DNA from 2 places in the Streptococcus caecimuris genome. Region 1 is predicted to be linked to the other one. Evidence: predicted binding sites of a transcription regulator. Region 1 holds the regulator's gene; the other holds the start of a gene.
What was found. Region 1 encodes CtsR, which represses protease genes until heat stress. Its sites were predicted from a motif close to TTGGTCAAAAAAGGTCAAANA; they were not measured.

Region 1 (10,671 bases):
CCTTCTGGCGTCACACTTACTGTAATCGAAATTTCATTTTTCTTGGCAGCTTCTGTGCTAGAAGCAGTTGTTTGATTGTTTGTGCTATGAGACGGAGTGCAACTCACTAAAAGAAGAGCTGCAAGCAAGGTCGTCAAGCTAGAAATGATTTTTTTCAACATAAAATCTCCTAAAGATATGATAGATAATGGGATAAAAAGCGATCGTTGATAAAGCATGGGCCAGGTTAAAACTAAAACCATTGACCAAAGCATAGGTCCACCAAGGAATATGGTAAATCAAGGCATAAACACTATCGATCAAGACCCCATAAGCAAAGGACAGTAGCCCCACAAAAAGGATCTGAAGGATAAAGGGCAACCACTTGTAACTGATATGCCAAAGGAGCATCAAGCAGCCAAAGGCGACAATCTGAAAGAACACAATCAGGCTCATCCCCAGGAAAAAGGCGGAGACAAACATGGTGATCATCATCACAAGAAAAGCAAAGCTATACCCTTCAAATATCACCAAGAGAAAAAAGATGGCAGAGATAGGTTGGACATTTGGAAAAGGTGCAAAAGCCTGACGTAGGGCGACACAAAGGGCCGCCAAAAGCGAAATACGGGTCAATCGCTGAAGCGTCATGACGTCCTCCTATACAATCTCGAACTTGATCGTTCCGGCTGTCGTTCCAACCTTGATCGTTTGCCCTTCTTGGGCTTGCCCTTTCAGCAATAGCTCTGCTAGTTGATCTTCCACTTCGGTCTGCAAGACACGACGCAGTGGGCGAGCTCCCATTTCTGGATCGTAGCCTTTGGTTGCTAGCAACTTGAGCGCTGAAGGCTGGAATTTGAGGGTCATGCCTTGTTCTGCCAAGGTCGCGATGAGCGGTTTGACCATGACTTTCACCACCTGCTGCATGTCCTCGCTTGAGAGACTATGGAAGACCACCTTTTCATCAATCCGGTTGATAAACTCTGGACGATAGGTCTTCTTCAACTCTTCAAACATGCGTTTTTCCATATTGGCTTGGTCAAAGCGGATATCTTTAGCACCAAAGCCAACTGTCTTATCATCCCGAAGGGCTGTTGCTCCCAGGTTTGAGGTCATGATGATAATGGTATTGGAGAAGTCGATCTTCCGGCCTTTGCTATCGGTTAAGACTCCGTCATCCAAGACTTGCAAAAGGACATTGAAAATATCTGGATGGGCTTTTTCCACCTCATCAAATAAGAGAACTGAATATGGTTTGTTGCGGACTTTCTCTGTCAACTCGCCTCCTTCTTCGTAGCCCACATAGCCTGGAGGGGCTCCGTTGAGGCGGCTGGCTGCGAATTTTTCCATGTACTCACTCATATCAAAACGGATGAGGGCCGATTCATCATCAAACAGAACTTCCGCCAAAGCTTTGGCTAGCTCTGTTTTTCCGACACCGGTAGGTCCTAGGAACATGAAAGAACCGATCGGACGCTTGTTGCTACGGATACCTGATTGATTGCGTCGAATAGCCCGACTGATACTCGAAACGGCTTGGTCTTGACCAATCACGCGCTTGTGCAATTCTGTTTCTAAGTTGAGGTACTTCTTGGCATCGGTTTGAGTCAGTTTTTGAGTTGGAATACCAGATAATTGGCTCAAAGTCACCAAGACATCTTGGTCAGTGACTTCTTTTTTGTAGACAACGGGAGCAGCCTCTACTTCTAGGAGTTGGGCTGCTTTCTTCCACTTTCCATCCATCAAGGCCCGATCCAAGGCGGTCAACTCTTCTTTTACGTGACCGTTGGAATCGCGGTTTTGTACGGTAGCTGCCGCTTCATCCAAGAGATCAATGGCTGAATCTGGCAATTGACGGCTGGTCAAATAGCGGTGGGCATATTTGACAGCTGTTTCGATCGCTTCATCGGTAATGGTCACATGATGGTGGTCCTGGTAGGTTTCTTTCAAGCCTTGGAGAATTTGGATGCTATCTGCAACACTTGGCTCTTCAATGGTGACTTTCGCAAAACGCCGAGAAAGGGCTGCATCTTTTTCGATATGCTTTTGGTACTCATCTTGAGTCGTTGCTCCAACTGTACGCAAGGTTCCCCGTGCCAGGGCTGGTTTTAGAATATTGGCTGCGTCTAAGGTCGAATCAATACCGGATCCTGACCCCATAATAGTATGCAGTTCATCGATAAAGAGAATCACGTGACCGTCTTCTTCGATGTCCTGGATGATATTGTTCATCCGCTCTTCGAAGTCCCCACGGAAGCGCGTCCCTGCAACGACATTCATGAGATCCAATTCTAAGACACGCATTTGCGCGATTTCAGCTGGAACATTGCCACTAGCGACCCGCTGGGCCAGACCTAATGCAAGAGCGGTTTTTCCGACCCCTGCTTCTCCCACCAATACAGGATTGTTCTTCGTCTTGCGGCTGAGGATTTGGATCATGCGTGAAATCTCTGCATCCCGGCCGATCACAGGCTCAAGCTGGCCTGCACGCGCCATTTCTGTCAAATCACGGGTATAATCTTCAAGACCTCCACTGGTGCTCGGGGGCATGCCCATCATATTTCCCATGGTTTGGCGGTTAGGGTTTTGGGCCCGATAGAGACTCCGAATGGCTTTGATATCATTCTTGTCCCAGCCTGCCTTGTCTTCTAAATTCTTGCGAAGGGAGGCAATAGGAACTCCCTTGTCTTGCTCTGTAAAGGCAAAGCCGGCAAACTCCATAACTTGGCTCGCCAAGGTCCCACGGTCTGCTAGAAGAGAGAGGAGCACATGCTCTGTTCCCAAGGTCTTGGCATGAAGGACCTGGGCAATCTCTCTTGCGTGTTTCATAATCACTTCCATCCGATAAGAAAATGGGAAGATTTCATACCGATTGTCGCTTTGAAAAGCTTGGCCTGTAATATGCTCCGCTGCATCCTGAAACTCATCGATCTGCATAGGATAATCGTTCAGTACAGAACCTGCTACGCTATAGGGATTATTGGCCATAGCCGTCAGGAGATGCCAAGTATCTAAGGTATGCCCCTGATAGTGGCCTGCTAGTATTTGGGCCGCTTCTATACTTTCTAACAGTGCTGTTGAATAGTTCATCTAGTCGGTATTTCCTTTTCTATCTACTTGTTGAATGATTTTTTTCAGCATACTTGCTCGTAGGATGAGGGCATCTCGACCTAGGACCTCATCGGAAGTCATCGCAAGCAACAGCTGAGCCTCACGTTGTGTCAATAATTTTTCTTCATAGAGCATCTGGAGGATATCATTGAAGACCTGCTGGCTGATGGTCTCTCCAATATTGGCTGCCAAGTCTTGGAGCATCTGATGGTGATCTGAAAACTGGACCTTGCCAATGCGGATATAGCCCCCGCCACCGCGCTTGCTCTCTACAATATAGCCTCTGCTCTCGGTAAAACGAGTCTTAATGACATAGTTAATCTGACTGGGTACGACCTGAAAGACATCGGCTAACTCACTTCTTTTGAGCTCTGCCATGCCAGCTTGAGCCAGCAAGGCCTTGATATAAGCTTCAATGCTATCAGATGTGTTCTTATTTGCCATGATGCTCCTTTCTGACTTGTTTTTTTCTAGATGGATGCTCTGCTCTTTGGCCCATAAAAAATGGCCTTCGAGTGTTCCTTCTCATCATTGACCTTATTTGACTATTATACAATTTTTACGGCTGTAAATAAAGCAAAGACTCTATGGAAACAGGAATCTCTTAAGAATACAAAGCAAAAGAGGCTAGCGAGAACTAACCTCTTATGCAAAGAATGAACTACTCTTTGCGACGAGCGAATTTGGCGCCTCCGCCCAAGAAACCTAGACCAAGAAGGCCTAACCAAGCAAAGAAACCACCTTCTTTTGTACCGGTTTGAGGTAGTTTTCCTTCCGATGGTAGAGAAGGACTTTCAACAACTTCTTTTTCCGAATGGTCTGAAGTCAAAACAGAAACTGCTTCTGGGGTTTTCGGTTGGAAGAAAACTGGTCTTTCTTTTTCTCTTTTGTCTTCTGCTTGAGAAAGAGTCGCAACTTCTGGTTGCTCCTTACTTGGAGTTACAGGTGTTGTTGGAGTCGGCATATCAGCTATCAACGGACTTGCTTCCGCTTCCTTCGTCCCGACTTCCGTAATCTGGTCCTGGGCATCCACTTCGACAAAGACATCGACTTCTGTCCGAATTTCTTTGCCTTCTTCTTGTCGAACCTCGATCAATTTCAAGCGGCGTCCCACCTTCCCTGCTTGAAGGATTCGGCTTTCGCCTTTGGCCAAGTCCTTGTTCTCACGTGTTTGACTCTCAAATGGAATCTCCTCCGCTTCGATGAGAAGTTCTGGTTTTTCAAGAATCAAATCCCGAACACCTTCTTCTGGTCGTGTCTGCGTCAGGGGTTCATAATTGTGAGTATCTTCTAAGATGGTTTCAAGGGCTTCCACTTGATTAGCTGCAGCAACCAAATCTGGGCGCTCTTGATCCAACAACTGAGTCAAGTCCGTCAATTGTCCTTGAACCGTCGGTTTGAGGTCTGCTTTCAAGCGATCCAGAGAAGTAGCCTTGATCTTTTCTACTCCTTCTCTGATGATCTGTTGCAGCTCTTCTTGACTGAGCAACTGACTATCTTTCCCTGAGAGGATAAATCGGTCTACCTGGATGGCTCGAGATGACTGAGGATCATTGAGGGCTGGATCTAAGTGCAAGCGTAGCTGGTGGTAGCCTTTTGCTAGACCTTGTAGATTGACCAAACTCTGGTCGAGCTTGCGTTGGTCTCCATAGCCACTGAAATAATGATCGCCGTCGATCTCATAATCATGGCCACGACCTTCTTCGAAGGCCATTTCTTTTCCATCTAGGGTGACGCTGTAGAGACCATGACTTGGATCGACCACTCCTCGGACCTCCACGCCGGTGCCCTTAAAGGTAATGGTCACTTCAATGTGTTTCTTGCCTTCCTCATCGGTCACTTGGTTAAAGCTCGACCAAGATTCTGTGCCATTTGAAAAGTCTTTGTTGTCCGTCTCATGGTGCCAACCCTCACTGTAATGCAGTTTCGGATCTTGGTCATCCACTTCTTTGCGATTTTCTGGCAACTGGTCTTCATTCATCACTTGGACTGTCAGTTCTGGAATAAAGCCGACCAAGCTTCCTTGATCCGGATGGAGCAATTTGACCTTAAAGTCATAGACGTCGGTTGCTTTTCCCGCAAAATCAAGGGTTGGAACTTGGACTGTTTTTTCTGTCTCGCCATCTGCGAACTCAAGGGTGACGTTGGTATCTTTATAGACCTTGCCATGAACCCCTGTTCCTGGTTCTGTGATTAATTTCAGACTGGCACTTCCTTTAGAGCCACCTTTTCTCTTGACGACGATTTGCGCTGGGTCGCCTTTCTTAACAGCTAGGGTTGGCTGAGCAAATTCAAAGAGCCCCTTTTCTTGGTTATTGAGAGCATAAATCCCTTCCGTTGCGATCGCATCTCCCTTGCTATTGACTAAGGTCAAGGTATGAGATCCTGCTGCCAAGTCCGGTGTTTCATAGACCTTTTGGCTGCGTTTGCGGCTTGGACTTTGGGTATTGACCGTCGCTAGCTTTTGGCCATCGACATAGACATCCATTTCCCCATGACCAGGGTCGACGGTTGCGACGACATAGGCCTTGGTGCCTTCAAATTGATAGGTCACCGAAGCTCCCTTTTCCTTAGTCCACATAGAGGTGCCTCGAACACCTTCTCCCTCTTCATTCCATTGGCCATTGGCCCGCTCAGCTGTCCGGTCAGAATGATAAGTCAAACCAAGCGGATAGCCATCGGTTTCTTCAATGCTGGCTGGTGTCTTATAGACAGAGACACCGTTCAAGATTGGAGTGGCTTGGGTATCAGTGATGGACACCCGGATATAGCGACTATCAACTGGTTGCCCTTTGATCAAACGGCGATACCCTACGGTTGAGCCAGCCCCATAAGGAACCCATTGCCCATTCACTGCCACATCAATGGTGAAACCAGAAATCCGTTGGCCTTTCTCGATGGTTTCTTTGAGCTCTACCACATCAAAGTGTTGCTCTTTTCCAAGATCAAGGACAAAAGAGCCGGTTTTGGCATCATCTGCAGGTGCCCAACTGGTCTTTTCATCGCCATCTGTCAAATGGCTGGCCTTGTAGAGAGGATTGCGCCGTGTCGAGTCAGCTTCTACCAAAGCTCCTGCCGCATAGTTCACACTGTAGAGTTGGTCCAAGGTCTGGCGGAATTCTTTCAAACGGGCCACATCGGCCTCCGCAAATTTTCCGTCTTGATTGGGTGGAATATTAAGCAGAAGCGGAGTGCCACGGCCGACCGATTTGAAGTAAATGTCCATCAATTCGCGCAAGGACTTAGGCTCTTGATTGTCATGGTAGAACCAGCCGGAGCGAATAGAAACATCGGCTTCTCCCACTGAGTATTGCTTCCCTTCCGGATCCCCGTGATTGAGGTAGCTGTTGGATGGATTGTTGCGGATCTTATCTGGATTGACCTTTTGCCAAACCGGATCTCCAGCAATCCCCTTTTCATTTCCAATCCAACGAACATTGGTCGGCTCAGCTGAGAAGATGGCAATATCCCCTTGGGCCTTGCGAATGGCTTCAAACCACTTGTCAAAGGTATAGGTGACTTTTTGAGCCCCATCGCCACGCGCTCCATCCATCCAGACTTCTACGAACTTACCCTTGTTCCCATATTTTGGATCTTCAAGGATTTCCTTAAGCTGGTTGAGATAGTATTCATTGTATTGGTCCTCTGTATCCACATGGTAGAGCGGGCTGTGGGCATCCCAAGGAGAGAGATAGACTCCCATGTCCATATCATACTTGCTGGCAGAAGCAGAAACCTCGGCTAGGACATCACCTTTTCCCTCCTTCCAACCACTTTTGGCAATGGTATGGTCGGTGTATTTGGAAGGGTACAAGAGAAAGCCATCGTGGTGCTTGACGACCATGATCGTCCGTTTAAAGCCAGCATCTTTCAGGGTTTTGATCCACTGATCGGTATCCAGATGCTCTGGATAGAAATAATAAGGATCTTCTTGCCCATCTCCCCACTCACGATCGTAGTAGGTATTCATCCCAAAGTGGATGAAAGCTGCTAGTTCTTCGCGGTGGTATTGCATCTGAGCCTTGCTTGGAAGTGGTCCGTAATCCGCAATCTCAGTCTCCTCGTTTAGAGAAGTGGCTGGTTGGCTTGCTTCTGTCCCTTGACTGACTGTGCGATTTTCTTTCTCACTAGTAGCTGCTGAGGGCTGTTCTGATTCTTCTTGGTGCTCGTTCACAGTTTTCTCCTCCTTTCCTTGATCTCCTGCATTGCTTGTTTCAACCCGTTCTTCACGCGGTTCATTATTCTCAGCTTGTTCCTCTGCGTAACTGGTAGTAGTTCCTAAAAAACAAGTCGCTACGACTACCGAGCAGACACCTACTGAGAGTTTACGAATGCCAAATCGATTTCTCTGATCAACTAATCTTTTTCCCATATTCTATTCCTTTATGTCACCAGGTAAAGAGGGTGGGGCCTCCCCATCCTCCTTCCTTTACCTGTGAACTTTTCACCGTTTTTTGCTAGTTTCTCTAGCTGTTTTACTTGGCCTTTTTGGCTCTTTTTTTCTGATCGTCCAGCACAGCACTGGCAAGGCCTGCCGCTAGGATTCCAGCAACGAGGCTTGCGACGCTTTCTTCCGTTCCTGTATTTGGTAATCTACCTTCGGAAACTGGAGCAGCTGAAACTGCTGGTGTTTGAGTTTCTTTCTCGACTTCCTTCCCTGCTGCATCTATCCCTTCCTGGCGCACCGCTTTGACCTCAAGAGATGCTTGAGGAGTTGCGATAGCTACTGGTCCTTCTGAGCCATGAGGGCGCTCTGGGTTCGGAAGCGGTTGTGGTTCTGGCTGCGGTTGCGGCTGTGGCTGTGGCTCTGGTTGTGGAGTGTCTGGAAGTACCTCTTTCGTGCCCACCTCTGTGATCTCTGCCACTGGATCTAGTTCTACAAAGGCATCTAGTTCCTTCCGGCTTTCCACACCATTTTCTTGAGAAACTTCCACCAAGCGCAATTTGCGGCCTTTTTGACCTTCTTGAACCACACGTTTCTCACCTTTTGGAAGATCCGCATTTGGACGTTCTAAGCGTTCAAAGTCCATCTCTTCTGGCTCAATCACCAACTCTGGTTTGGTATGAACCAGATTCTTAACCCCTTCTTCAGGAATGGCTGAGCCTGTAGGTGCTTTTGCGGAGAGAGAAAGTTGATATACTTTTTCGAGCTTGCCATCTTCTGACACAACCTTGACAAGAATCGGAGCATTGCCACTTTTAGCATCCACGACTGTAACGGCTGTCCCATTCTTGCCTTGTGCTGAAACGATTGGACGGTCTCCCTCATACTCTAGATGATAATCTGTCACATCTGGTTTAAAACCTTCTAGGTCTTTGCCATTCACTTGGATCGTAACATCAGTTGTTGCCTGGGCCTCTTCTGTTGGAGCATAGGCGCTCAATTCAACGATTCCAATTCCTTTTAGATTTTCATCACGGACCATTCTTAAACGGATGGCTTTGGTTCTGGTTTCGTTGAAGCTGAGGTTAGAGATATAGCCCGGTTCAAAGGCATAATCCAAGCTATACGGGATTTCTTCCCAGTTAGAGGCCTGGTTAAATGGATGATCTGGAAGATTCTTCAGATTGCCATAATCATCCGGAACATCAAAGTCTGGACCAATGTAGCGTTCAAGAACCGTTTTCGTTGGCAGACCTGTTTCCTGATCTGCAAAGAAGTCGACCGCTACTTTATTGACCAATCGCTCTGTTACCTGGCCATTTTTCTTGAAGATGAGACCAGCAAAGGCTTCTGTTTGATCCGGCTCTCTCTTCCAGTTGGTCCAACGGTAGTACTCGTTGTAGCCACCATCATTGATGTAATCGATATAGTCGATTTGATTTGGATCGAGATCGTTGGTTTCACTAGCAAATGCTCTGGTATCCTCTGCATTGTAGTCACGGTTCACAGAGAGGATTTCTCCTGTCTTTTCTGACACCCGGACGGTCAGCTGAGCTGTCAGATCATAACCGAGGACCTTTCCTTCTAACGTGAAGCTGCCTTCATGAGAAAGTGCATCAGCTGGGATAGCCTGCCAGTCCACCGTCAGTTCCTTGCGTTCATAACCTGTGTCCCCTTTGAAGTAGACACCTACTGTAGATGGTAGAACCAGATCTTGACCGACTTTCACAAAACGTCTGCCTGCTTCTACTGCTACTGGGGTAGCTTGTTTCAGTTTTTCTGCATCACTTGTGAGATGGAGGCGGTATTCTTGTAAGATAGTACCATCTTCCGCTTTATGGACGACACGGATTGGCTCACCTTCATGGACGCTTGGCACAACCGTTGCAAGACCGTGATGGCTAGCTGTCGCTTCCACTTGTGGATAAGCCCGATCACGCGCATCGATGTAGTAATCGGTCACACTTGGATTAACTCCTGGTAAAACCTCACCGTTGACACGAATGGTCACCTGGCTCTTTTCTTCTGCCGCAACCTTATTGGCAAATACCTGAATCTCTGAAATAGAGCTACCACGTTTGCCTTCTGGTGTCTTCATGCGGATCCGAACGGCATAGGTGTCGACTTTATCAAAACTGAAATGATTCATCTTGCCAGCTGCTACCGGTTCTTCAACGGTTAGGTTGCTGACTTCTTTCCAGTTGGCTGGATTGTTAAATGGATGGTCTGTTTCGTCTTTAACACGATTTGGATTGCTTGGAACAGTTGGGATTTGTTCCCCTGTATAGTACTCAATCACATATTCACTTGGAGCGCCAACGCCGTGGTCTTCGTGGAAACCAACATGGAGGTTGTCCACTGCTCGCTTGGTCAAGATACCAGAATCCCCAAACAAGATACCAACAGAATCTTCCGCATTGTCACGGCCCCAGTTGGTCCAACGGTTAGCTGGAGCATCGGTAAAGGAGATGACCTTATCATTGACCTTAGCAACTGGATCCGCATCGTTAGAGTCACTTGCAAAAGCGAGTGGCAAGACTGATCCTGTCCATTGCTCTGCTACATTGGCCCCCTTGACTGTGTTTGCGGAAACACGAATATGAAGACGTGTTGGAAGATCCGTTCCTTCTACACGACCGGCTAGGACAACTTCTCCTTCTTTGGCCAAGAGTTGCGGATCGATCGCATCCCAGGCCACCTTAGCTGTATAGGTCTTACCATTAGAGTGATAGGTCCGCACGCTTTCTGGAAGAGCTGGTTTTTCGCCGACTGGAGTGGTGGTACTGACTTCTTCTACAGCGATAATGCCTTCAACCGTCACTTGAGCTTGTGCTTCTTTTTCCACACCTTCTACATGACCGGTGACTGTAAAGCTATGATAATACTTGACTTGATCTGCTGTCACGGCATCCCAGGTCACACGTTTTTCTTTCGGGAATCCCTTGTCATACTCGACCAAGACTGTCTCTGGAAGAGCTGGCAAAACGTTTCGATCGGTGCTGATCCGTACAGGACGCACCTTGACAACTGTCTTTTCTTCTGGATTTGGCGTGATGGTAAAGCTGACTTCCCCTGTTTGTCCTTGGAAGTTAGCTTCTAAATGAACCAATCCTGCTTCTCGCAATTCCAAACCTTTATTGGTTGCGACGGCTTTTCCTTGGCTACCAGCTCTTGTTTTTACATCGATTTGATCTGCTTTG
Region 2 (10,671 bases), on a different contig from region 1:
TACTGCTTTAGAAATTAAAGATAAAACTTTTGGCGTTAAATTTAGAGGGTATGATGCGAACGAAGTAGAAGAATTTCTAGATATCGTTGTTCGCGATTATGAAGATCTTGTTCGTTTAAATCATGATCAAGAAGCAAAAATTCAAGCTCTTGAAGAACGCTTAAACTATTTTGATGAAATGAAAGATTCATTGAGTCAATCTGTTTTGATTGCACAAGATACTGCTGAACGTGTCAAACAAGCTGCTAACGAACGTTCTGAAAATATTGTTCGTCAAGCTGAACAAGATGCACAGCACTTAGTAGATGAAGCAAAACAAAAAGCAAATGAAATCCTTCGTCATGCAACGGATAATGCCAAGAAGGTTGCCGTTGAAACAGAGGAATTGAAGAACAAGACACGCGTCTTCCATCAACGTTTGAAATCAACAATCGAAAGCCAATTGAGCATTATCGATACACCTGAATGGGATGAAATTCTTCGCCCAACAGCTATGTACATTCAAACAAGTGATGAAGCTTTCCGTGAAATTGTGGAGAAAGCTTTGGGTGAATCAGTTCACCATCATCATGCAGAAGATGATAACATTGATTTGACTCGTCAATTCTCACCAGCTGAAATCGAAGAATTGCAAAAACGCATCGAAGCTGCTAACTTAGAATTGGGTGCAACACAAGCGTTTGAAGGTTTGAATGAAAAAGTTCAATCTGCTTTAGAAGAAGCAGAGCACGCTCGTCATGAAAATGAAGAAGTTGTTGCGGTTGAAGAAACTGTTCAACCAGAAGATGAAGCAAATCGTGAATCTGTCAATATTTTATAATTTTGTAAAAACAGGTCCATTAATGATAGGTCTAGCGAGCAGATGATGGTGGAAGATCTGCACTCCCTCTTAATGGATGATCCTTTTACAGTATTCGTTCTGAACCCTTGAGTAAGAACGGACGTTTCCCTCGTTACGGGATGAGAGGAGAAGGTCGCTTGCGACTTCTCGAACAAAGGTGGTACCACGAGCAATCGTCCTTTTTAGGATGCTCGTGTTTTTTTTATAGCTTTTAAATCAATAAGGAGACACAATGAAACTCAAAGAAACATTGAATCTTGGGAAAACAGCTTTTCCAATGCGGGCTGGGCTTCCAACGAAAGAACCAGTTTGGCAAAAAGAATGGGAAGATGCAAAATTGTATCAACGCCGTCAAGAGTTGAATGTAGGAAAACCGCATTTTACCCTTCATGATGGCCCTCCCTATGCCAACGGAAATATTCACGTAGGGCATGCCATGAACAAGATCTCAAAAGATATCATTGTTCGTTCTAAGTCTATGTTAGGATTTTATGCCCCTTATATTCCAGGTTGGGATACCCATGGTTTGCCAATTGAGCAAGTCTTGGCTAAACAAGGTGTGAAACGCAAAGAAATGGACTTGGTTGAGTACTTGAAACTCTGCCGTGAATATGCGCTTTCTCAAGTAGATAAACAACGCGAAGACTTTAAACGCTTAGGTATTTCAGGTGATTGGGATCATCCTTATGTAACCTTGACGCCTGACTATGAAGCAGCGCAAATTCGCGTCTTTGGTGAAATGGCCAATAAAGGCTATATCTACCGTGGAGCTAAGCCAGTTTACTGGTCTTGGTCTTCTGAATCAGCCCTCGCTGAAGCAGAGATTGAATACCATGATTTGGTATCAACGTCTCTTTATTATGCGAACAAGGTTAAAGATGGTAAGGGTATCCTAGATACAGACACTTACATCGTTGTCTGGACAACAACTCCATTTACGGTTACAGCTTCTCGTGGATTGACGGTAGGAGCAGAGTTTGATTATGTCGTAGTGAAACCTGCTGGATCTGACCGCAAGTATGTCGTAGCATCTGAGCTCTTGCCAAGTCTTTCTGAAAAATTCGGTTGGGAAAATGCTGAAGTCCTTGCGACTTACCAAGGAAAAGAATTGAACCATATCGTTACAGAACACCCATGGGATCCTGAAGTGGATGAATTGGTGATCCTTGGTGAGCATGTAACCCTTGATTCAGGTACTGGTATCGTCCATACCGCTCCTGGTTTTGGTGAGGATGACTACAATGTAGGGATTGCCAATGGCCTCGAAGTTGCTGTTACTGTTAACGAACGAGGAATCATGATGGAGAATGCTGGCCCTGACTTTGCAGGTCAGTTCTATGACAAGGTTGTTCCAACGGTTATCGAAAAACTTGGTGATTTGCTTCTTGCTAAAGAAGAAATCTCTCACTCCTACCCATTTGACTGGCGGACGAAAAAACCAATCATCTGGCGTGCCGTGCCACAATGGTTTGCTTCTGTTTCAAAATTCCGCCAAGAAATCTTGGATGAAATTGAAAAAGTAAAATTCCACTCAGAATGGGGGAAAGTCCGTCTTTACAACATGATTCGTGACCGTGGTGACTGGGTCATCTCTCGTCAACGTGCATGGGGAGTTCCACTTCCAATCTTCTACGCTGAAGATGGTACACCAATCATGACAGCTGAAACCATCGAACATGTAGCGCAACTCTTTGAAGAGCACGGATCAATCGTTTGGTGGCAACGTGATGCCAAAGACCTCTTGCCAGAAGGATTTACACATCCAGGTTCACCAAATGGTGAGTTCAAAAAAGAAACAGATATCATGGACGTCTGGTTCGACTCAGGTTCATCATGGAATGGGGTCGTGGTTAACCGTCCAGAACTCAAATACCCAGCAGATCTTTACCTAGAAGGTTCAGACCAATACCGTGGGTGGTTCAACTCATCACTCATCACATCTGTGGCGAACCATGGCGTAGCGCCTTATAAACAAATCTTGTCACAAGGTTTCGCCTTGGATGGTAAAGGTGAGAAGATGTCTAAATCTCTTGGGAATACCATTGCTCCAAGCGATGTTGAAAAGCAATTTGGTGCTGAAATCTTGCGTCTCTGGGTAACAAGTGTAGACTCAAGCAACGACGTGCGTATCTCTATGGATATCTTGAGCCAAGTCTCTGAGACTTACCGTAAGATCCGTAATACCCTTCGTTTCTTGATTGCTAACACATCTGACTTTAACCCAGATGAGGATGCAGTCGCTTATGAAGAACTTCGTTCTGTTGATAAGTACATGACCATCCGCTTTAACCAACTTGTTAAGACGATTCGTGACGCTTATGCAAACTTCGAATTCTTGACGATTTATAAGGCTTTGGTTAACTTTATCAATGTTGATCTGTCAGCCTTCTACCTTGATTTTGCCAAAGATGTTGTCTACATCGAAGGTGCGAAATCACTTGAACGCCGTCAGATGCAAACAGTCTTCTATGACATCCTTGTGAAAATCACTAAACTCTTGACGCCAATTCTTCCTCACACTGCTGAAGAAATCTGGTCATACCTTGAGTTTGAAGCAGAGGATTTTGTTCAATTATCAGAATTGCCAGAAGCAGAAACGTTTGCCAACCAAGAAGAAATCTTGGATACTTGGTCAGCCTTCATGGACTTCCGTGGTCAAGCTCAAAAAGCCTTGGAAGAAGCACGTAATGAAAAAGTGATTGGTAAATCACTAGAAGCTCACTTGACAGTTTATCCAAATGAAGTGGTAAAAACACTTCTTGGAGCTGTTGATAGCAATGTCGCTCAACTCTTGATTGTTTCTGAGTTGACCATTGCAGAAGGTTCAGCTCCAGAAGGTGCAGTGGCCTTCGAAGATGTTGCCTTCACTGTTGAACGTGCAGCTGGTGAAGTTTGTGACCGTTGCCGTCGTATCGATCCATCAACTGCAGAACGCCACTACCACGCAACCATCTGTGATCACTGTGCAAGCATTGTCGAAGAGAACTTTGCGGACGCAGTCGCAGAAGGATTTGAAGCAAAATAATAAGAAGTGAAAAATCGCAGGGAGAGAGTCTCCTTGCGACTTTTCAATAAAGAGGAAGTTATGTGGTACCAGAAAGAATTTAAGGAACTAGAACTGAAAGAGTTTTACGAGATCGTTCAGCTGCGATTAGAGACCTTTGTCGTGGAACAAACTAGGATCTACAATGATCTGGATGATGTTGATTATCGATCTATCCATCTTTTTCATCAAAATAGGGAAGGACGTGTGGATGCCTATGCTCGCATATTCGCAACGGGGCTGACGATTCATTTTGGCCGAGTGGCTGTAGCCAAAGACAGTCGTGGCCAAGGACTGGCAAAAGACATGGTAGAGCAAATTTTGGACCTGTGTGAACAGAGATTTCCTGGACGGACCATTGAAATTGAGGCTCAAGAACAGGTGGTCGGCTTGTATGAAAAATTAGGTTTTCAAACGGTGAGCGAGCCCTTTATCTTGGCTTCTTCCCCTCACGTAAAAATGATCTTTCAGAAATAAAGAATCCTTTCATCTCATAATCGAGGTGAAAGGATTTTTTTTGGAAAAAGATACCAAAAAAAAGTAAGGCAAATTGGCCTTACTTAGTAATTGGAAAGGAAATTTCAATTAGTTTATCGGAGTAGAGGGTTTTAATAGCGGATTGATCAATGTTTTGAAGATCAATCTTACGTTTTAAAAAGAACTCACGAATTAATTCTACTTCAGTTTCACGAATAGCACGGTGTTTGTTACTGATCAATAATTCATAGTGGGTTGGGGCTTGTGTAAAAACAACATCAGTATTGCCCGCGGAATAAACCTCGACAAGCAAGGCGTCAGTGCTGGCAAGTTGGCTCTTGACCAGTGCAGCATGACTATTGGTGGTATTAATGAGCTTCATATGAGTTCCTCCTGACCTCTATCTTCATTTATTATAGCACTTTTTTTTATTTTGTGAAAGAAGTCCTTTAGTTTTTATGGGCAATTTTCCACTGTTCAATGCCCCATTTATGGCTGCCTCGTTTCAGTTTTTCAATCGCTTCCTCTACTGGGAACCAAGAGAGATTGTTAAAATCTTCCAGTGGTTTTTGAGTTTCTGTGTAGTCGACGACTTCATAAATATAGGCAGGATTGTAGTAGTAGGTATCCCGGTGGCTAGAATAAAAATACTCGTCTGCTTGGCCATAGTATTGTCCTAAAATAGCGGTAAAGCCTAATTCTTCGATTAGTTCCCGTTTCAGAGCTTGCAAGTGATCTTCACCCGCCTCGATTTCCCCGCCAGGTAAGAACCAAGCCCCATTTGGAGCTTGAACGAGGATGATCTGATCCTGGTCCTTATTGGGAATAACAGCGTAGACACCGTAGCGGTTCACATACGCAACATCTTGTTTCTTTTCACCAAAACTTGGAATGGTCATGGTTTTCTCTTTTCTTATTTTTTCATCATTATATCATATTTTTTAGCAAAATCTGGAGGAAAAAAAGAAAGAGACTGGATTTTCCAGTCTCTGAATGTACATTTACTGATTAGGATTCTGAAGTTTGTTCAACTGGTTTGTGAGCAGACTTGATAGAGATTTTCCCATTGCTGGTCAAGACGGCTTTGAGTTGTTTTTCACTTGGGTGTTCCAGGTAATAATCGGTAATAGCATCTTCGATATGGTCTTGGATGGTACGACGGAGTGGGCGGGCCCCCATTTTTGGATCGTATCCCAGATCGACCAATTTTTCTTTCACCTTCTCTGTCACGTCCAGATGAATCTCATTTTGTGCGAGACGTTGATTGACTTCGTCGAGCATGAGGGTAACGATTTGAAGTAAGTTTTCTTTTGATAGAGGTTGGAATTCAATGATGCCATCAAAACGGTTCATGAATTCGGGGCTAAAGAAGTTACCGAGTTCTCCAAGTACAGAATTGGTGCGTCCTTCTCGAGCCGCTCCAAAACCAACATTGGCCTCAGCTTTACCGGTTCCAGCATTAGAGGTCATGATGATAATGGTATCTTTGAAGCTGACGGTGCGGCCTTGACCATCTGTCAGACGGCCATCATCCAAGACTTGCAGGAACATGTGCATGACGTCTGGATGAGCTTTTTCAACTTCATCCAACAAAACGAGAGAGTATGGATTGCGGCGGACCTTTTCAGTTAGTTGTCCAGCTTCATCGTAGCCCACATAGCCCGGAGGAGCTCCGACTAGTTTCGCTACGCTGTGTTTTTCCATGTATTCGCTCATATCAAAGCGGATCATATTGTCTGCAGAACCAAAGAGTTCAATCGCCAATTGTTTAGACAATTCGGTCTTCCCGACACCGGTTGGTCCGACAAAAAGGAAGCTTCCGATTGGACGATTTGGCGATCCTAGGCCGACACGATTGCGTCGAATGGCTTTCGCGATTTTATCTACTGCATCGTCTTGACCAATCACATGAGCTTTCAAATCAGAAGCCAGATTGATCAATTGAGACTGTTCCTTTTCTTTCAAATCACCAACAGGAATATTGGTCTTTTGTTCAACGATATGCTCAATGGTTTTTTCACTGATGACAGGAGTCTCCTGATCTGTGACATGTTGTCCTTGCATTTCCTTGTATTTCGCGATTTGGTCACGGAAGTAGGCTGCTTTTTCAAAGTCTTCTTCGCGGGTTGCTTGAGCTTTGAGGTTTTCAGCTTCAATCAAGCGCTGATCGATAACTTTTGGATCCACAAAGTTCAGAGTCAGGTTCATTTTAGACCCGGCTTCATCCAACAAATCAATGGCCTTGTCTGGCAGGAAGCGATCTTGGATGTAGCGGTTTGAAAGAATAGCTGCCGCTTCGATGGCCCCGTCTGTATAGTGAACGTGGTGGTAGTCTTCGTATTTTTTCTGGATGCCTTTGAGGATGGTGATGGTTTCTTCAACCGTTGGCTCATCGACCTTAACGGGTTGCATCCGACGTTCCAAGGCCGCATCTTTTTCAATGATGCGGTATTCATTGAGGGTAGTAGCACCGACCAATTGGAGTTCACCACGCGCCAAGGCTGGTTTGAGGATATTTCCAGCGTCCATATTGCCTTCGCCAGCAGATCCTGCGCCAACAATTTCATGGATTTCGTCGATGAAAAGAATCACATCTTCACGTTGACGAATTTCATCCATTAATTTTTGCATGCGTTCTTCGAATTGACCACGAATACCTGTGCCTTGAACGAGGCTGACGACGTCTAGGCGGATGACTTCTTTTCCTTGCAATTTATGAGGAACGTCTCCATCGACGATTTTTTGGGCCAAGCCTTCCACAACGGCAGTTTTTCCGACCCCAGGTTCTCCGATCAGAACCGGATTGTTCTTGGTTCGACGGTTGAGAATTTCGATGACACGGATAATTTCTTCATCACGGCCGATGACAGGGTCAATATCCCCTTTGCGGGCAATTTCTGTGACATTGATACCAAATTCTTCTAATAGTCCTTTAGGCTTTTGAGGGCGAGCTTGACGTGGGTCTTGACTGCCGCTACGGTTATTGTTTTGGCCGTAACCGCCACCTCCATAACTGCCTCCAGATTGAGTTGGAGGTGTTTGAGGTTCTTGTGGACTTTGGAAGTTTCCAAGGTTATTGAAGAAATCTTCGAAGGGATCTCCAGTCAGTTGGCTCCGTTGAGTCATGCCTTTCAAGAAGCTGTTATTTGGGTCTGTTTTCATAATTTTATAGCAATTTTGACAGAGGTCTACTTGCTGCTGACGTCCATTTACATTTGTATATAAATGGATGGTTGATTCATTTATTTTACAATTTTGACAAAGCATATACATACCTCACAGTAGGTTTTTGATGGTTTTCCATCAAGAGACGAGCCTATTTTCAAAAGGTCAAAAATAGTCAAAGATTTATAGTTTCATTATATCAGTATTCTAGAAGTTTGCAAGAATTTGCTACGGAATGTCGCTAAGGAGTGAAGGAGAGAGCAAATCAATGGAAAAATGTGAATTTTTATTGGAAGAGCTTTCTCTTTTATGATAAAATAGGAGAGTAGAAAGTAAAGAGGAGAAATAAAATGGAATCACATTTAGTACGGATTATCAACCGTTTGGAGACGATGACAAAAGACGGTGGAAACTTGAAACGTAATTTTGAACGTGACGGTGTTGTTGTCGCTGAAGTAGCCTACAACCACAATGAAGAAGAGGGTTCAACCTTTACACTTCGTGATGTTGAAGCGCGTGAAACCTATACATTTGATAGCATTGATTTAATTGCAATGGAAATTTATGAATTGCTTTACTAAGCAGCTGTGTGGATGAGTTTGGGGTGGTCTCAAGCTCATTTTTTGTCCATCTGGCTATAGTTTTCGTCTATAAGAAATTCTAAATAGGAACAGTTAGGTTTGAGAGTTGAAATCTGCTATAATAGAGAGGACTATTTTCATTACTTGACTAGAAAGAGAATTGATATGACGACAATCATTGATGGGAAGGCGCTCGCTACAAAATTACAGGGTGAGATTGCGGAGAAAACAGCACGATTAAAAAAAGAGACAGGAGTTGTGCCTGGCCTCGTTGTCATCGTGGTAGGAGATAATCCAGCTAGCAAAATCTATGTAAGAAATAAAGAGCGTTCTGCTATTGCGGCAGGCTTTCGGAGTGAAGTGAGACGACTTCCTGAAAGCATCAGCCAAGCTGAATTATTAGAAGTGATCGAACACTACAATCAAGATCCCCTTTGGCATGGGATTTTGGTGCAGTTGCCACTGCCTAAGCATATCGATGCGGATGCAGTCCTTTTAGCCATTGATCCGACAAAAGATGTGGATGGCTTTCATCCATTGAATATGGGACGCTTGTGGGCTGGGAATCCTCTCATGGTGCCTTCAACTCCCGCTGGGATCATGGAGATGTTCAAAGAGTACGGGATTGATCTAGAAGGGAAGCGAGCAGTCGTGATTGGTCGTTCCAATATCGTTGGAAAACCAATGGCACAGTTGCTCCTCGCCAAAAATGCGACGGTAACCTTGACCCATTCCCGGACCCATCATCTGCCTAAAATTGCTAGAAGAGCAGATATCTTGGTTGTTGCGATCGGTCGTGCCAAATTTGTAACAGCAGACTTCGTGAAAGAAGGCGCCGTTGTTATTGACGTCGGAATGAATCGCGATGAGAATGGCAAATTGTGTGGGGATGTCGATTTTGACTCTGTTGCACCTTTGGCCAGTCATATTACCCCGGTACCAGGAGGGGTTGGGCCTATGACCGTCACCATGCTGATGGAGCAGACCTACGAAGCAGCTGTTCGTGCCTTAAAAAAATGAAAGTGTGAACAAGATGAAGTTTGTATTTGATTTAGATGGAACCCTGTCATTCGATGGTGTCACAATCGATGATGAAATCAAACAGGTCTTATTGAGAGCAGAAGAATTTGGCCATGAAGTTGCCTTTGCTTCTGCACGTTCTTACCGGGACTGCTTGGGTCTTTTAGGGGACCCATTGAGTCAGCAACTCGTGATAGGCTTAAATGGTGGATTGGCCTATCGCCAGGGGCAATTGGTATATGAGGAACAATTGGACAAGGATGTGTATCGGGAAGTCCTTGGCTTTTGCCGCCATTACAATCTACCATTTTTTGTGGATGATACCTTTGATTATAGCGGACAGATTTTGGAAAAGATTCCTTTTGTTGCTAATGTAGATCCCCTCAAGAAAGCCCAGTATCGTTCATTAGAGGAGCTGACAGATCCGATTAAGGTCGTGATCTATATGGGTGGCCATGAGGAGCTCGTGGATGAGATCATCGAGCGGATCGAAAAGACAGATAAGGCCCATATCCGCTATCATGCGCATGAAAAATGCATCTATCTCAATCCAGCAGACACGCATAAAGCGACAACAGTAGAAGAACTCTGTGGAGAGAATTTCGTGGCTTTTGGCAATGATCAAAATGATATCGAGCTCTTTGAAAAAGCTCTTTATGCAGTTCAGATTGGTGATTTTCCAGCCCTTCAGCCTTATGCGGATGATCAATTGGTAGCCAAACAAAATCAACCACAAGCTGTGGCTGCTAAGATCTTGCAAGTCTTCGCAGAATTCAGAGGAAAATAAAAGAAGGAGGGGGAGTCGTAGCTTCTCCTTTTTCGTTAGAAATGAGGAAGGTATGAGAACAGTTCAGAAAGAAGAGATCCAGCGTGTCATTGCAAAGCGAGAGGCAAGATCTTATAAGGGCGATTTTGGTCGCCTGCTCTTGATTGGGGGGACTTACCCCTATGGGGGAGCCATCATTATGGCGGCGCTTGCTGCGGTTCATAGTGGTGCGGGGCTGGTCACTGTCGCAACAGATCCAGATAATCTGACGGCCCTTCATAGCCATCTTCCTGAGGCCATGGGCTTTGATTTGGCAGATCACGAACTCCTTTGTGAGCAGCTCCAAAAAGCCAGCGTGATTCTTGTAGGACCGGGCTTAAAGGAAGCAACAGAAAACCAAGCAATCTTGCACATGATTTTTGAGCAAGTCTCTAGCCAGCAGGTCTTGATATTAGATGGAGGAGCTATTAGTCTTTTAGTAGCTTCTCAGTTTGACTTGCCAAAGGCTCAGTTGGTCTTTACGCCTCATCAAAAAGAATGGGAAAAACTGTCAGGACTTGATCTAGCTAGCCAAACAGAAGAGAAGAGCCGAGAAGCGGTTCAAAGTTTTCCTCAAGGGACTGTCATTGTAGAAAAAGGGCCTCACACCCGCATTTGGACAAGTGGGCAAGAAGAGGGCTATCAGCTAGATGTTGGTGGTCCCTATCAGGCAACAGGGGGGATGGGGGATACCTTGGCAGGGATGATCGCAGGGTTTGCGGGTCAATTTCCACAGGTC

Region 2: a site for CtsR is predicted at 7,688-7,708, ahead of NFR56_RS04690 (ATP-dependent Clp protease ATP-binding subunit). Genes of this name have one in related genera too.

What each region holds. Positions count from the first base shown of each region.
Region 1 covers NZ_CALPCT010000028.1:8,391-19,061, reverse strand. Annotated here, with positions in the region: gene NFR56_RS09235 (DUF4430 domain-containing protein) at 1-158, opposite strand, end outside; gene NFR56_RS09230 (ECF transporter S component) at 139-627, opposite strand; gene NFR56_RS09225 (ATP-dependent Clp protease ATP-binding subunit) at 637-3,066, opposite strand; gene NFR56_RS09220 (CtsR family transcriptional regulator) at 3,067-3,531, opposite strand; gene NFR56_RS09215 (alpha-L-fucosidase) at 3,749-7,459, opposite strand; gene NFR56_RS09210 (Ig-like domain-containing protein) at 7,563-10,671, opposite strand, start outside.
Region 2 covers NZ_CALPCT010000008.1:52,419-63,089, forward strand. Annotated here, with positions in the region: gene NFR56_RS04665 (DivIVA domain-containing protein) at 1-820, shown strand, start outside; gene ileS (isoleucine--tRNA ligase) at 1,074-3,866, shown strand; gene NFR56_RS04675 (GNAT family N-acetyltransferase) at 3,927-4,361, shown strand; gene NFR56_RS04680 (DUF1827 family protein) at 4,441-4,743, opposite strand; gene NFR56_RS04685 (NUDIX hydrolase) at 4,811-5,260, opposite strand; gene NFR56_RS04690 (ATP-dependent Clp protease ATP-binding subunit) at 5,370-7,628, opposite strand; gene NFR56_RS04695 (DUF1797 family protein) at 7,877-8,107, shown strand; gene NFR56_RS04700 (bifunctional methylenetetrahydrofolate dehydrogenase/methenyltetrahydrofolate cyclohydrolase) at 8,273-9,127, shown strand; gene NFR56_RS04705 (HAD-IIB family hydrolase) at 9,141-9,914, shown strand; gene NFR56_RS04710 (NAD(P)H-hydrate dehydratase) at 9,967-10,671, shown strand, end outside.